DNA from 2 places in the Brachybacterium sp. AOP29-B2-41 genome. Region 1 is predicted to be linked to the other one. Evidence: riboswitches for the same ligand, from Rfam matches in the RefSeq annotation. Region 1 holds a riboswitch; the other holds the start of a gene.

Region 1 (7,687 bases):
GAGCTCTGCTCGCGATGCTGGTGGCACTGCTGCTTCCGCTGGGACGCCACCTGCCCGAATTCTTCGCCGACCCGCAATGGATCCCCTTTGCTGTCATCTACATCCTGTTCGCTTTCGGCGGCGTGATCCCTTGGATCGTGACGCCCGTGGTGACGTATCTGTGGTTCGCTCGCACGAGGCGTATTCGATAGCTCAGGCCTGCAGGTCGATGTGTCACGGGCCGGATGTGTCCTGGTCGTCCGTCGGTCTTCTCGGCAGCTCAGAGGCACAGGCTCGCGCAGCGCTCACCCCACCAGCATCTCCGCGAGCAGCGGCCATACGGCGAGCCCGAGCGCGATCGTGACGCCCAGCAGGTCCGCGCGCCGCAGCGGGCTCGGCAGCGCCCAGGTGCGGGTGGTCGCGGTCGCGAAGCCTCGTGAGTCCATGGCGAGGGCCTGCTGCTGGGCGCCGCGCAGGGCATCGACCAGCAGGGCCAGGGTGGCTCCGGCCAGCATTCTCGGGGAGGTGCGGGTGCCGATCCCGCGCAGCACCCGGGCATGGGTGATGATCTCCCACTGCCGGCCCAGATGGCCGGCGCGGACGAGCCCTGCGACCGAAGCGGCGATCATGCGGGCGGGCATCCGCAGCCTGCCTCCGAGGGCGTCGCCCAGCGCCGTGGGGTCCACGCTCCCGAGCGCCAGCACCCCGGGCGCGACGAACACGGTGATGCGTGCGGCCTCCTTGGCGCCGAGCAGCCAGGCCTCGGCGGAGAGGGAGGGGGCGTCGCCCAGCAGAGCGGAGGTCCAGGCCAGGCCTGCGGCCGAGAGCAGGATCGGAGTCAGCCGCAGCAGACCCCCGCGCACGGACCGCACCGCAAGTGGCGCCAGCAGCACGATCGGGAGCAGGGCCAGGAGCCCGCCCTGCCAGGACTGCACCGCGAAGGAGCCGATCGCGGCGAGGATCCCGATGAGGCTCAGCACCAGCGGATTCAGTGCGTCGGCGGGAATCGTGCGAGCGCGGGGGACCGGGCCGATGGTGCGATCGGGGCTCTTGCTGCCAGATCCGCCGTCCTCAGCATCCGGCCCGCTCAGGCGGTGCTCGACGTCTCCCTGCGCGATCAGCTCTAGGTCGTGGGTGGCCGCCACCACAGCGCAGCCCTCGGCTCGCGCGGCGGCCAGCAGCTCGAGCACCGCCGCATGGCGCGCCGCGTCCAGTCCCACGGTGGGTTCGTCCAGCACCAGCAGGCGAGGCTTCTGGGCGAGGGCGGCGATGATCGCGAGGCGTCTCTGCTCCCCGCCGGAGAGGGTGTGGGGGTTGGCCTGGGCGAGGTCGCTCAGGCCCGCTCGCTCCAGGAGCTGATCGGCGAGCTGCTCGTCGCGTGCCCAGGGGGAGGCGAGCACCTCCTCGCGCACGCTGCCGGCGACGAAGGAGTGCTCGGGGTTCTGGGGCACGAAGGCGACGTGCTCGGGCGCGGGCCGCTCCACGCTCCCAGCGGACGGGGCGGTCAGACCGAGCAGCGTGCGCAGCAGCGTGGTCTTGCCGCTGCCGCTGGGGCCGGTGATCACGCACAGCTCTCCGCTGCGCAGCTCGAGGGTCAGATCGTCGAGCACGGCCAGGCCGCCCCGCTGGGCATCGATGCCCCGCAGGGCCGCGATCACGGCGCCCTCGTGCTGCGCGCGGGGAGCCGAGCGGGTGGGTGCGGCGGGGGAGGCGGTCATGCCGGCTGCGATCTCGTGGGGCGGGCCGTCGGCCACGATCTGTGCCTGCTCACCGAGCACGATCAGGCGCTCCACGTGGTCCAGCCACGGTGCGAGCCGGTGCTCGGCGACCACCAGGGTGCGGCCCGCCGCGGTGGCCAGGATCGACTCGCGCACCGCAGCGGCGGTGGCTTCATCGAGCATCGACGTCGGCTCATCCAGCAGCAGCGCCGAGGGATCCAACGCGAGCGATCCCGCCAGGGCCAGGCGCTGCTGCTGCCCGCCGGAGGCATCCAGCGGCGCACGGTCGGAGGGGAGATCCACCAGCGCCGCATCGAGCGCCGCGGTGGTGCGGGCCTGGATCTCCGCACGTGGCAGGGCGGCATTCTCCGGGCCGAAGGCCGCCTCCCGGCCGACGGTCGCCGCGACCAGGGCGTCCAGAGGGTTCTGCAGCAGCAGGCCCCGCTCGCCGGGGCGGGCGGGGCCGGGCGCGCTGCCGGTCAGCTCTCCGGTCTCCTCGTCCAGGAGACCGGCCAGGGCCCGCAGCACGGTGGATTTCCCGCTGCCGCTGGCCCCGGCCAGCAGCACGCGCTGCCCGGCGGGGATCTCCAGGTCGAGGTCGAGGACGGTGGGCTCGGCCCGCGTGTACGGCTGCCAGGTGAGCCCTCGCAGGGACAGGTCCGTCACGCCCGGGCGTCGTCCGGTGCCATGCGCTCAGCCTGTGATCCAGCAGATCCTCCGGAGGGCGATGCGGCTCGTACCCGCTGGGCGCGCTCCCTGCCCGCCGGCATCGAGTCCAGAGCCCCGGTGGCGGCCAGGGCACGGCTGGCGGCCCATCCCAGCACGCCGCACAGCAGCGCCCCGGAGAGCAGGAAGAAGCCGAGCATCACGAGGGAGTAGGTCCAGCTCATCTCCTGGTAGTAGGCGAACTTCTCCCAGCCCCACTCCAGCAGGGCCGAGAGCATCCCGCCCAGCATCGCGACCGGCAGCGTGAAGCGCTGGTAGCGGAAGGCGAGGAACGCGAGCTCCACCCCGCCGCCCTGCATCAGGCCGGAGATCGCCGTGCCCCAGCCCCACTGGCTGCCCAGCAGCATTGACAGCACGGCGGCGATCATCTCGGCCAGCAGCGCAGCGCCGGGCTTGCGCACGATCAGGGCGGCCAGGACGGCAGGCAGGAACCAGATCCCGGCCAGGAGTCCCTCGGCGGGTTTGAAGGCTGCGGTGAGCGGCCCGATCAGGGTGTACAGCTGGCCGTACCCCAGGAATGCGACACCGAAGGCGGCGCCGATCAGAACCGTGACCAGCAGATCTACGGTGCGGAAACGAATCATCACTTCTCCTTCCTCAACGGAAGGGGCGTCCAGCACCGAAGGTGCCGCACGGATATCCCGACTCCCTACGCCGGTGTGAGCCGGATCAGGTTCGAGGGTCTGCGCCTGGTGCGCACTCTCAGCACCGCTCGGTGCTCCCCTGTCAGTGGATGACAAGGAGCCACTCTACCCCAACGGGCGCCCTGACCGGGGCCGCGGGGGCATCACCGAGCAGCAGCCCCGGCGCCGTGGCGGCACCCGCTCAGAGGCGGGCGCGGATCGCCTGGTCGACGGCCTCGGCCGTCGCCTGAGGATCGACCGGCGAGATGATGAAGTGGGTGGAGCCGCGGCCGATGATCTCGACCATCAGGCCGGGCCGGGTGGCCATCACCCGGTAGGCGGCGCGCGGCTCGTCCACGGTGAAGACCTTCCGCTTCCCGACAGGGGTGAGCTCCTGGGCGTGGGGTGTGAGCACGGTGCCGCGCCGCCACCCGTAACCGCCGAGGGTCACCCCGGCGCGTGACGAGGGCAGCTCTCGCAGCTGCACGGTGCGGAACTCCGACAGCGGCCACGGCCTGCGCGGCAGGAAGCCGCCCAGGCTCACGGTGAGGCCGTGCTCATCCACGATGAAGCGCGTCCACTGCCCCATCCAGGTCCACACCGCCAGGGCGAGGAACAGCGCCGCCACCAGGAGAACTCCCGGCAGGCTGGAGCGCTGGGACATCAGCAGCACAAGGATCACGCCGAACAGCAGGGTGATCCCGATCCTGGTCCAGCCGATCCAGGAGGGCCGGGTGCGCCCCACATAGAACGGAGGTTCGGGCCTCACCAGATCGTCACCCGCTCCTCCGGCGCGCGGTACATGGCGTCACCCTCAGTCACCGCGAAGGCGGCGTGGAACTCCTCGAGATGGCCCACCACCGTGTTGCAGCGGAACTCCATCGGCGCATGGGGGTCCACAGCCAGCCGACGGATCGCCTCCTGGTCACGGTTCTTCCCGCGCCACACGGTGGCCCAGGACCAGAACACGCGCTGCAGCCCGGTGAATCCGTCGAGCTCGACGTCGATGTCAGCGGCGTCGTGACTTGCCAGGTAGGCCTTCACAGCGATCGAGAGACCGCCCAGGTCGCCGATGTTCTCGCCTATCGTCAGCGCGCCGTTGACGCGATGGGACTCGTCGAGATCACGGGGGGAGAGCTCGGAGTACTGGGCGATGAGCTGTGCGGCACGGGTGTCGAAGGCCTCGCGGTCCTCGGGAGTCCACCAGGAGATCAGGTTGCCGTCGCCGTCGTACTTGGAGCCCTGGTCATCGAAGCCGTGGCCCACCTCATGCCCGATCACCGCGCCGATCCCGCCGAAGTTCACCGCGTCGTCCGCCTCCGCATCGAAGAACGGCGGCTGCAGGATCGCGGCAGGGAAGACGATCTCGTTCCGGCCGGGGTTGTAGTAGGCGTTGACCGTCTGCGGAGTCATGTGCCATTCGGTCTCGTCGATCGGGCCGCCCACCTTCGCGTACTCGATGGCCGCCTCGAAGCGGCGGGAGGCGCGGGCGGTGGCCACCAGGTCGCCGGGGACGATCTCGAAACCGTCGTAGTCGCGCCACACCTCGGGATAGCCGATCTTCGGCGTGAACTTCTCGAGCTTGGCGAGCGCCTTCTCGCGGGTCGCCGGAGTCATCCACGGCAGCTGCTCGATGGAGTCGCGGTAGGCGTCCATCAGCGCCTCGACCAGCTCGGTCATCCGCTCCTTGTGGGAGGTGGGGAAGTGGCGGGCGACGTACTCGCGGCCGACGGCGAAACCGGCGGCACCTTCGACGAAGGCGACGCCGCGCTTCCAGCGCTCCCGCAGCTCCTCAGCACCGGAGAGCACGCGGCCGGAGAAGGCGAAGTTCTCCTCGACGAGCGCGGCCGGCCCGTAGGGCGCGTAGGAGGAGACGGCGTGGAGGGCGAGCCAGGTGCGCAGCACCGCGAGGTCCTCTCCCGCCAGCAGCTCCGCCGCGGCGGAGACGTACTCGGGCTGGCTCACGGAGACCACCTCGAACGCCCGCGCCGGAGCGCCGGTGCCCTCGATGTAGGCCTCCCAGGGGAAGGCGGGGGCGAGCTCGCGGCGCGCGGCGGAATCCATCGGGTTGTAGGACTTCTCCCGATCGCGCAGACGGACCACGTCCACGTGGCAGCCGGCCAGGCGAGTCTCGAAATCCATCACGGCGCGGGCGAGGTCCTCGGCGCCGCCGGCGACCAGCCCATCCCTGCCGGGCAGTCCGGCGAGATCGCAGAGGCGGGCGAGGTGGCCCTCGTACGCCTCGCGGATCTCGGCGTAGCTGTCCTCGCGGTAGTAGGACTCATCAGGCAGGCCCAGCCCGCCCTGATGGATCTTGACCTGGTAGTTCGTGGAGTCCCGGTCGTCGGTCCAGACGTAGGACAGCAGCGCCGAGGCCCCTGAGTCGGGCGCGGCCATGGTGCGGGTGACGGCCTCGAGGTCGGTGGTGGAGGTGATCGTGTCGAGCAGCTCGTCGAGCACCCCGAAGCCGGCCTTCTCGATCGCGTCGGTGTCCATGAACATCCGGTACAGGGCGCCCACACGGCCATGGTCGGTGGTCGGGACCTCGCCGCTCGGCGCGTCGGTCGCATCCGTCGCCGCCTCCTCGATGATCTCCCGCACCCGCTCCTCGGAAAGATCCCGGAGGGCATGGAAGGCGCCGTCGCTCGAGCGGTCCACCGGCATCTCGTGCTCGCGCAGCCACCGCCCGTTCACGTGACCGAACAGGTCGTCCTGGATGCGGACGGACTCGTCGACCTGGTCCAGGGAGAGGCCCGAGAGGCGGGTCGTGGAGGTGGGGGCAGTGGTCATCATCGGCTCCTGCGAGGGGTGAGGGGTACGAGTGAAATGCGAAGTGCGGGGAAAGATGCTCAGGGAGCAGGAGCTCAGAAAGCACCCATCCCGAGCGCGGCGAGGGCCACGGTCAGGACTCCGAGGGCGAGCGGAGCATAGGCCCAGGGGGTGCGAGAGCGTTCAGCGGGGGCACGGCGCTGGAGCACCAGGGTGGACAGCCCGGTGCCGATCGAGAGCACCGCAGTGCCGATCACCAGCACCGGTGAGAGGATCACCAGCACGGTCGCGCCGACCTGGAAGAGCACGGTGCCGAGCACGTCCAGCAGCCGCATGACCACCGTGGAGCGGGCTCCGACCCGCTGCGCCAGCAGGGTGGAGATCGCAGCCTTCGACCAGTCACCGGGGCGGGCGATCCGCTGCCGGGTGGTGATGGTCTGCGCGGTGGCGAGGACCAGCCAGACCAGCGCGCAGCCGGCACCGATCCAGATGCCCAGCTCAGTCCGGATGTCCCCCGGCCACAGCAGTATGGCCAGCAGCACCGTGGCGACGCGCAGCAGCTCGTCGACGACGCTGCGCACGGCGAGCAGGCCGGGGTTGATCGCCAGCTGCTTGCGGGTGCGCGCCACGAACAGGCTGGTGGCGACCAGCGAGATCAGCTGGAGAGCGCCGAGGGCGAATCCGAGCAGGAGCGGAGCGGGGCTCACGGGCGCGAACGGCTGGATCGCGACGAGCAGCAGGATGCCGAGTGCAGGGATCAGCAGCGCCTGGATCGACAGACCCTTGACGAGATCCCGGACCAGATCTGCACCCGTGGGCGGGTGGTCGTGGCCGGTGTGGTCGTGGGGGTCGTCACAGTGCGGTGCGGGCGCTGCGGGCGAGTCGGTCATGAAGCTCCTTCTGGGTCCCCACCAGGGTAGCGGGATGGACGCAGGTGAGGTCGTCCAGCGGGGGTGTGGAACCATGGGGGCGTGGCGACGGATGCGATGAACACCAGCGAGGCGGGCCTGTCCGCCGCTCAGCGGCAGCGTGCGATCGGCGCTGTCGTGGCGGCCGCGACGGGCGATGCGCTGGGCGCCCCGTACGAGTTCCAGCCGCCCGTGCTCGACTCCGAGGAGATCGGCATGATCGGCGGCGGCGTGCTGGGCTGGCAGCCGGGGGAGTGGACCGACGACACCGCGATGGCGATCGTGGTGCTCGAGGCGTCCGTGGCGGCGTCGGACCGACATGACCTGCGTATCGACACGGCGCAGGACCACATCGCGCGCGAGTGGTACTCGTGGTCGCTCGGCACCCCCGACATCGGCACCCTCACTTCCCAGGTCGTGCGCGCCGCTGCTGATCTTGCCCGGGTGGACGGCCACTACGCCCCGCGGGCCAAGGATTTCCGCGCGGCCGCTGCCTCGACGTTCGAGGAGCTGCCGGCCTCCGCCGGGAACGGCTCGCTGATGCGTGCGCACGCCTCGGTGCTCCCCTATCTGCTCTCGCCTGTCGAGGATGCGGTCGAGGCCATCGAAGCAGTGTGCTGCTTGACACACGTGCATCAGGACACGATCGAGGCCTGCGTCCTGTGGGGGCTGGCCGTACGGCACGCGGTCCTCACCGGCGAGGTCGATGTGCGCGTGGGCCTGTCCGAGCTGCCTGAGGAGAGCCGCCAGCAGTGGGTCGAGCGGATCGAAGAGGCCGAGGAGTCGACGCCCGCGATGTTCCGCCGCAACGGATGGGTGGTCGGTGCCTTCCAGGCCGCCTGGGCGGCGATCTCGGGAGTCTCGCCGATTCCTGAAGGGAAGTTCGATCAGCGCGATGCCCTGGTCGCAGCCCTCGAAGCGGCCGCACGCTCCGGTTATGACACCGATACGGTCGCCTGCATCA
Region 2 (7,687 bases), on a different contig from region 1:
CCAGCCGGTTCTGGTCCGCGGACACGTACACCCCGGGCCGCACCCCTCCCAGCCTGGACAAGCAGTTCGTGCGGGATTGGCTGACCTCTCCCGCTTCCGGCTGGTCCAAGGGTTCGGACCTCCCCCCGCCCGCTCTGCCCGCCGAGGTGGTCGAGCAGACCCGCGCGCGGTATGTCGAGGCGTACGAGCGCCTGACCGGAAGGGGCTTCTGAGCGGACGCCGCAGAGTCCCCGACCTCAGCTGAAGTGCTTCGAGGTGGCAGCTGCCGCCTCGAAGCACTTCAGGGGGAACCGTTCAGGACAGGACGAGCACCGCGGCGACCACCAGGGCGACGCCGAGCGCCAGCAGCGCATCGGCGACGGTGAGCGGCACCGGGCGCCACAGGGTGCGGGGGCCGTCGCCGAGCCCGCGCGACTCGAGCGCGAAGGCGAGCCTCTCGGCGCTGCGCACCGCATCGACCAGCAGCGCGAAGGCGCAGCGCAGCAGGTGACGGGCGCGCAATCGCGCCACCGCACCCTCGGCGGTGAGCGGCAGACGGACCCGGTGCGCACGGGTGAGGGTCTCCCAGCGGCGCGGCAGATCCTCGAGCAGTCTCCGTCCCGCCAGCAGCGCGTAGGTGTACCGGGGTGGCAGGTGAGCGTGCTGCTGGAGGCTCACCATCGTGCGCCGCGGATCGGCGGCGCGGGTGACGGTGAGGGCGCCGAGGCCGATCACCAGTGCCCGGAGGGCCAGGGCGGTGCCCAGCACGATCCCTTCCTCCGTGACTCGGATCGGCAGCTCCGGCCACGGTTCATGCCCGGGCCGGCCGAGCACGTTGACCATCAGCACGCCACTGGCGAACACCATGAACGGCAGCTGGGCCCGCAGCAGCCTGAGCGGTCCGAGCCGGCAGCCGATCATCGTCCCCGCCGAGAGCAGCAGGTACAGCAGCACCAGCGGCAGCGGGTCGGTCAGCAGGATGCAGACGATGCTGAGCGCGGTCAGCAGGCCGAGCAGCACGGTCGGGTTACGGCGCGAGAGCCATCCGGATGCGTCCCGTGGGCGGGCGGGCTCGTCGGCCGCACGGGCCCTCGCCACGGGCGGCTTCACCGCCGGCGCCGCCCCCGGGACCAGCGGTGCCGCCACGAGCCCCGCGCGCTGCAGCAGGCCGCGGTCCCGCAGCAGCGTCTGCGGTGACATCGGTCCGAGCAGCCGGCCGTCGGCGATCACCGCGACCGCATCGGCCGCGCGGACGGTGCGCAGGTCATGGGTGGTCATCACCACGCCGCGACCGGTCCCGGCCGCCTCCCGCAGCAGCGAGAGGACGGTCTGCTGAGCGACACGATCGAGGCCGTAGCCGGGTTCGTCCACGAGCAGCACGGGGCGCTGGGTCAGCAGCATCGCGCCGATCGAGAGCCGGCGCTGCTGACCGCCGGAGAGGCTGAAGGGACTGGCGTCCCGCTGCGCCTGCAGGCGCAGCCGGGCGAGCATCTCCTCGACCTGCTCGTGCCCGGCCCCGGACGCGGCGAGCTCCGCCTGCACGGTGTCGGCCACGAACTGCGCCTCGGGTCGCTGGAACACGAGCCCAGCCGCCGCACCGTCGACGGTGCCCGCCTGCGGGAGGTCCAGGCGGGAGAGCGCGCCGAGCAGCGTGGACTTCCCGGCGCCGTTACGGCCCACGACGGCGAGCAGACGCCCCGCATTCACGGTGAGCTCGACCTCGCGCAGCACGGTGCGGTCGCCGTGGCCGAGCTCGGCGCCCCGCACGGTGAGCAGCGGATCCGGCGTGGCCTCCGGGCCTGGGGACGGAGCCACCTCCCCGGACCCCCTCTCGGAGCTCAGCGTCTCCTCGACCTCCCCGGGCAGCCAGCACCCCGCCTCGCGCAGCGCGGCGCCGTGACGGGTGAGCACCACAGTCGTCGGCCCGTCGGCGAGCACCTGCCCGGAGGCGTCGAGCGCGATGGTCCGTGCCGGAAGTCCGGCCAGGCCCGACTCCCCCGCCCAGTCGTCGAGGCGGTGCTCCACGAGGATCGTTGCCACTCCGCCCTCGCGCGCAGCCCGCTCGACGCCGTCGCGCACAGCGCGCACGCCCTCGGCATCGAGCATCGCGGTGGGCTCGTCCAGCAGCAGCAGGCGCGGCCGGGCGACGAGCGCCGCGGCGAGGCCCGCACGCTGCAGCTGTCCGCCCGAGAGCGTCGCGGCCGGGCGGTCGGCGAGCGTCTCGATGCCCGCGTCTGCGAGAGCTTCGCGCACGCGCTTCCCGATCTGCGCGGGCGGCACGCTGCGGCTCTCGAGCGGGAGGGCGACGTCATCGGCGACCCGCGGGAGGCACACCCCGTCGGTCGGATCCTGACCGAGGAATCCGACGGTCCCCGCGGTGGCCAGGACCCCCTCGGCGATCGGGTCGATGCCGCCCACCCGCAGGGTGCCGGTGACCCGGCCGCGCTGGTGGGAGGGGAGCGCGCCGGCGAGCGCGCGCAGCAGCGTCGATTTGCCACAGCCGCTGGGGCCCAGCAGGAGCACCTGCTCCCCGGCCCGGATGCTCCCGGTCCAGGGGCCGACGCCGTCCCCCGAGGGCAGGACCACCTCGAGCTCCCGTGCCTCGACCACCGTCCCCGACTGCCCGGGGGCCGCCGCCTCCCTCTCGCCCGGCGCGGTGACCTCGGCGGCCGCTGCGGCCTCAGCGGACACGACGTGCCGGGATGCCGTCGTCGCCCTGCGCGGCGGCACCGATCGCGAAGTTCGCGAGCACGCCGGTGCGCTCCAGGGCGCGGACGATCACCCTGGCGAGCAGACCGCCGAGCACGATCCCGGAGAGCACCTGCATCCCGAGCCGCAGCGCGAGCAGGTCCTGGCCGTACCAGCCCATCCGGTAGGCGGTCCAGAAGAACACCAGGCCCGCACCGAAGGCGCCCGAGGCGGCGAACACTCCCCAACCGAACCGGCGGTAGCGGGTCAGGGCGAAGGGCAGCTCGCTGCCGATGCCCTGCAGCGCGGCGGCGAGCACCAGCATCGGGCCGACGGGGCTGCCGAGGAAGACGACCTCGATGATCGCGGCGAGCATCTCGGCGAGGATGCCCACGCCAGGGCGGCGCAGGATCGCCAGCGCCACCGGTCCCACCAATAGCCAGGAGCCGAACAGGACGTGCTGGGCGAGGTCCCCGGCGGGGCCCATCGCGATCGCGAGCCCGTTCCAGGCCTGGACGAACACCCAGTACAGGAAGCCGAACACGACACCGAGCACCACCACCAGCACGATCTCGCGCAGGGAGAGCCTCGGACGCCGGGCGGCACGAGCGGCCAGATCAGAGGCCTGCGAGGGAGTCTGGCCGGGAGCCCGGGAGGGGGTCTCTGCCGGAGTCTGTGCGCGGGTCATCGCGTCTCCTCGCCGAGCTCGCGCACCTCGTGGGAGGGGCTGTTCAGGGAGAGGGTGAGATGGCTGGTGACGTGCTGCACGCTGCGACCCACCTGCAACCAGCCGGCGACGGCAGTCGCGATCACCTCGCCGATGTCGCCCTCGAGGCGGGTGACGAAATGCTCGGAGCCGCGGAAGGTGCCCAGCTCCCGGGCGCGGTCGATCGCGGCGTAGATGTCGCGCATGTGGTCCGGCGCGGTGCCGTCGGCGGCGACCTGGTCCGCCAGCGGGTACAGCGCCCACTCCGCGGAAGCGAAACGGCCGGTGCGACGGGGCTCGGTGATCCCGACGTCGCGCGGGCCGGCGCCACCGGGAAGCTCGCAGGTCACCTCTCCCGGGCAGCCGCGCGAGAGGGTCACGGAGAGGGTGGCGTGGTGCTCGGTGCGGGCGAGGTCGTCTGCGAGGTCGATGAGATACCGCTGCAGGTGGGCTTCGTGGCCGCCGAGATAGGTGGAGACGTCCCCCGTCTCGCGCACCAGGCCGGTGAGGTCGAGCCGGGACAGGATGCCGACGAGCACTCGGGCGTAGTCATCGGTCATGACGGCTGCGGTGACCCTGGCGCCGACGCCGAAGCCGAGCGGGGTCTCGGTGGGATCCGGGGCGGTGCCCGGGAGGGTGGCGGGGGTGCCGACGGGAGTGATGCTCACGATCCGTGCCTTTCACGAGGGCACGGACGCGCAGCGACGATCGCCTGGCGGAGCTTCCTGCGCCGGCATGATCCGGATCAGGTTCTACGGTCGGAGTTCGAGAACTCCCTCTCAGCCCGGCCTACCGGACTCCCGTGCACGGAAGCACCGTACCCCGATCCGGCGTCCCTGGAGCGCGGCGGTCCACGAACCAGTGGCTGGACCGGGCGGCGGCGGAGACCAGGATCCGGTCGAAAGGTCCGTCCGCCGGCGCCCCCAGCACCCCGGGGAGGGCTTCGTGGATCTCCGCGCGGCCGTCCTCGCGGCCGACGGTCCCGGCGAGCGCGGCACGGGCAGGTGCCAGCAGGCTCACCTGCCGCTCCACACCCACCACGCTCCCGGAGGGTCCGACGAGGTGGGCGAGCAGCGCCGTGGTCCAGCCGGAACCGGCACCGACGTCGAGCACGTGCTGCCCCTCACGCACATCGAGCAGGCGGAGCATGTCCAGCACCGTGCTGGGTTGGGAGTTGGTCTGGCCCACTCCGATCGGCAGCGGGGAATCCACGCCGGCACGGTCCCGCAGCTCCGGGGGCAGGAAGTGCTCCCGGGGCACCGCATGCATCGCGCGGGAGGCACCGTCGCCGGTCCCTGCTCGGTCCGCGGGGTCCCGCCGGTCCTCGGACCGGTTCCTGTTCCTTTCGGCGCTCATGGCGCGTTCAGCTCCCGGGGAGCTCGATGACCCCGTCGACCGGCCAGTCACGCACCTCCGTGCCCTCGGGAGCGAGGGCAGTGGCCTGGCGCCGATAGATCGGTCGGCCCACGTCGCTCGCAATCGCCTCATGCACGGGCAGGGCCAGCGTCGGGCCGACGGCGCGGAGGAAGTCGACGGTCTCGGACACTTTCGACCAGGGGGCGACGACGGCGAAGGCGAGCACGTCGATGCCGTGGAACTCCGGCAGCGGCTCGAGGGAATCTCCGGTCACGCCGAGCCGGGGGCCGTCCCCCGCGGAGATCACGAGACCCGAATTGCCGACCCGCGGAATGTCCGGGTGGATGATCGCGTGCCGGCCGCCGACAGCCTCGATCCGCAACGAGCCGTGGCCCGGGACCGCGGCAAGCACGTGCGCGTCCCCGGCGGCGAGCGGACGCAGCTGCTCGGGGCGCACCGCAGCGGCGCCGTCGACCGCCTCCCGCAGCTGCTGCGCGGTCTCGGGCTCCGCGATCACCTCGGCGGTGGTCGCCAGGCGAAGCACCTCGTCCAGCAGGGTGCGGTCCACGTGATCGGGGTGCTGATGGGTCAGGAGCACGGCGTCGATCCCTGTCAGCACCGCGGCGCCGAGGCCGCGCACGGCCTCGCCGCTGAAGCCGCCGGGATCGATCAGCAGTCGACGCCCGCCGGTCTCCACCAGCAAGCACGAGTGGACGAGGTGGCGGATCTTCATCGGTTCCTCCTGGGAATGGGTGCGACGGTCCCTCGAACCTATCGCCGCCGGCACCGTCTGCACAGGGGGCGGCCCCCCGGCGCGTGCTCGCCTCCACCGATCGGTGGAGGCGATCGTGGCTACTCGGTGGTACCGACTGCATCGCCGCGCTCCCAGACTCGAGCCATGACCAGCACACGGACCGCCCCGACCCCGGCACCCGCCGCAGACCCTCCGCCCGCCCTCGCCGTCTCCCACCTCGTGAAGTCCTACAGCGGCCGCCGCGTCGTCGACGATGTGTCATTCCGTGTCACCCGGGGCACGATCTTCGGGCTGCTCGGCCCCAACGGCGCCGGTAAGACCACCACCCTCGAGATGTGCACGGGGCTGCGACACCGCGAGTCCGGCACGATCGACCTGCTGGGCCTGGACCCGACGGCGCTCGGCAGCCGGGACCGCAACCGGGTGGGGATCGTCGCCCAGAGCGGCAGCGAGCGCGCCTCGCTCACGGTGCGGGAGATGGTCTCCCAGTACGCGGCCTACTGCGAGGACCCGTGGGACGTCCCCGAGCTGCTCGAGGCGACCGGCCTCGCGGAGAAGGCCGGCGCTCGCATCGCGAGCCTCTCCGGCGGGCAGCGCCGACGCCTCGACGTGGCCACCGGGATCGTCTCCCGGCCGGAGCTGCTGTTCCTCGACGAGCCCACCACCGGCTTCGACCCGGCCGCGCGGCGCGAGTTCTGGGAGCTGATCCGGGAGCTGCGCAGGCTCGGCACCACCATCGTCCTGACCAGCCACTACCTCGATGAGGTCGAGTTCCTGGCCGACCGCGCCGCCGTGCTGCGTGCCGGGCGGATCGTTGCCGAGGGCACCGTCGCCGAGATCCGTCGGGCCCACGGCACCAGCTCCACGGTCACCTGGACCGGCCCCGACGGGCCGCAGGCGCGCGTGGTCGAGGACCCCGATCCGCTGCTGCGCGAGCTGCTGGCCGCCCATCCCTCCCTGCCCGATCTCGAGGTGCGCCGCCCGTCCCTCGAGGAGATCTACCTCGGCCTCGTCTCGGAGGGACCCCGATGAGCGCCACCACCGCTCCCACCCTGCATCCTGCCGCCCCGACGTCGGCCGCCTCCCGCCGCGCCCCCTCCCTGCTGCGCGCCGTCGGCGTGCGCACCCGCGTCGAGCTGCTGCAGTTCTACCGCGAGCCGCTCCAGGTGATCTTCGGCTTCGCCTTCCCGATCGTGCTGTTCGCGATCTTCGCGACGATCTTCGACCAGGCCTGGACGCTGCAGGACGGCACCGAGGTCGCGGCCTCCACCTACTACCTCGCCGGGATGATCGCCGCGGCGGTGATGACCTCGGGCTTCCAGTCCACCGCGGAGATCATCGCGACCGAGCGCGATGACCGCACCCTGCGGCGCCTCGTGGTGAGCCCCATGCCTCGCAGCGCCTACCTGATCTCCAAGGTGGTTCTCGTGGCCCTCAACACCACCCTGCAAACAGCCCTGCTGCTGGTCGTCGCGCGATTCGCCTTCGACGTGCCGATGCCCCACCAGATGTTCACCTTCGCCTGGGTGCTGCTGCTGGGCACGGCCGCGACCACCGCCGCCGGGGTCGCCTTCGCCTCGGCGCTGCCCTCGGGCCGGGCCGCGATCGCCGCCTCCGCCCCCATCACGGTGGTGCTCAGCTTCTTCTCCGGCAGCTACATCCCGATGTCGGAGCTGCCCACCTGGCTGCAGGACCTGGGTTACGTCTTCCCCCAGGCATGGATCGCGCGCGGTCTGCGCCTCTCGCTGCTCCCGGAGGAGTTCGGGGAGCAGATCGAGATCGCCCCCTTCGGCCTGGACGACCTGTCGATCCCGGTGCTCGCGGCACTAGTGTTGAGCTCATGGCTGATCGTCATGCTGGTGCTGGCGAGGACCACGTTCCGGTGGAGTCCTCGTGACGCAGGCTGAGCGTCGCACGCTGATCGCCGGCGGGAACCTCTGCACCCTGGACGGCGTGCCGCGGAGCTGGGCCACCAACTGGCCCCTCCACCTGATCGTCGCCGGGACCGCGCTGCTGGGACTGGTGATCTCCCCCGGGCCGCTCACGGCCCTGCTGGTCTCGTTCTGGCTCGCCGCCTACGCCGCCACGCACTGGGCGGTAGTGCTGCGCAGCCTGCCCGGTGCCGGCGTGGTGGGCACGATCGTGCTCGGCGGGATCGCCGTGGCCCTGTTGGGGGTCTCGAACGTGGGCCTGCACCTCTTCGC

Evidence for each region. Region 1 has a riboswitch for thiamine pyrophosphate ahead of ACT3T9_RS07190 (ECF transporter S component). Riboswitches for the same ligand answer to the same signal wherever they lie in the genome.
Region 2: it holds a riboswitch for thiamine pyrophosphate, as region 1 does, so the genes downstream of both, ACT3T9_RS11640 (YkoF family thiamine/hydroxymethylpyrimidine-binding protein) here and ACT3T9_RS07190 (ECF transporter S component) in region 1, are expected to answer to the same signal.

What each region holds. Positions count from the first base shown of each region.
Region 1 is NZ_JBQSXR010000005.1:196,103-203,789, reverse strand. Features, by position in the region: gene ACT3T9_RS07200 (hypothetical protein) at 1-191, shown strand, start outside; gene ACT3T9_RS07195 (ATP-binding cassette domain-containing protein) at 285-2,363, opposite strand; gene ACT3T9_RS07190 (ECF transporter S component) at 2,360-3,007, opposite strand; TPP riboswitch at 3,053-3,158, opposite strand; gene ACT3T9_RS07185 (hypothetical protein) at 3,249-3,815, opposite strand; gene ACT3T9_RS07180 (M13 family metallopeptidase) at 3,812-5,836, opposite strand; gene ACT3T9_RS07175 (hypothetical protein) at 5,911-6,705, opposite strand; gene ACT3T9_RS07170 (ADP-ribosylglycohydrolase family protein) at 6,802-7,687, shown strand, end outside.
Region 2 is NZ_JBQSXR010000011.1:27,382-35,068, forward strand. Features, by position in the region: gene ACT3T9_RS11625 (phosphoribosylaminoimidazolesuccinocarboxamide synthase) at 1-212, shown strand, start outside; gene ACT3T9_RS11630 (ATP-binding cassette domain-containing protein) at 295-2,670, opposite strand; gene ACT3T9_RS11635 (ECF transporter S component) at 2,660-3,355, opposite strand; gene ACT3T9_RS11640 (YkoF family thiamine/hydroxymethylpyrimidine-binding protein) at 3,352-4,041, opposite strand; TPP riboswitch at 4,079-4,187, opposite strand; gene ACT3T9_RS11645 (protein-L-isoaspartate O-methyltransferase family protein) at 4,163-4,729, opposite strand; gene ACT3T9_RS11650 (MBL fold metallo-hydrolase) at 4,737-5,462, opposite strand; gene ACT3T9_RS11655 (ABC transporter ATP-binding protein) at 5,628-6,515, shown strand; gene ACT3T9_RS11660 (ABC transporter permease) at 6,512-7,390, shown strand; gene ACT3T9_RS11665 (sensor histidine kinase) at 7,377-7,687, shown strand, end outside.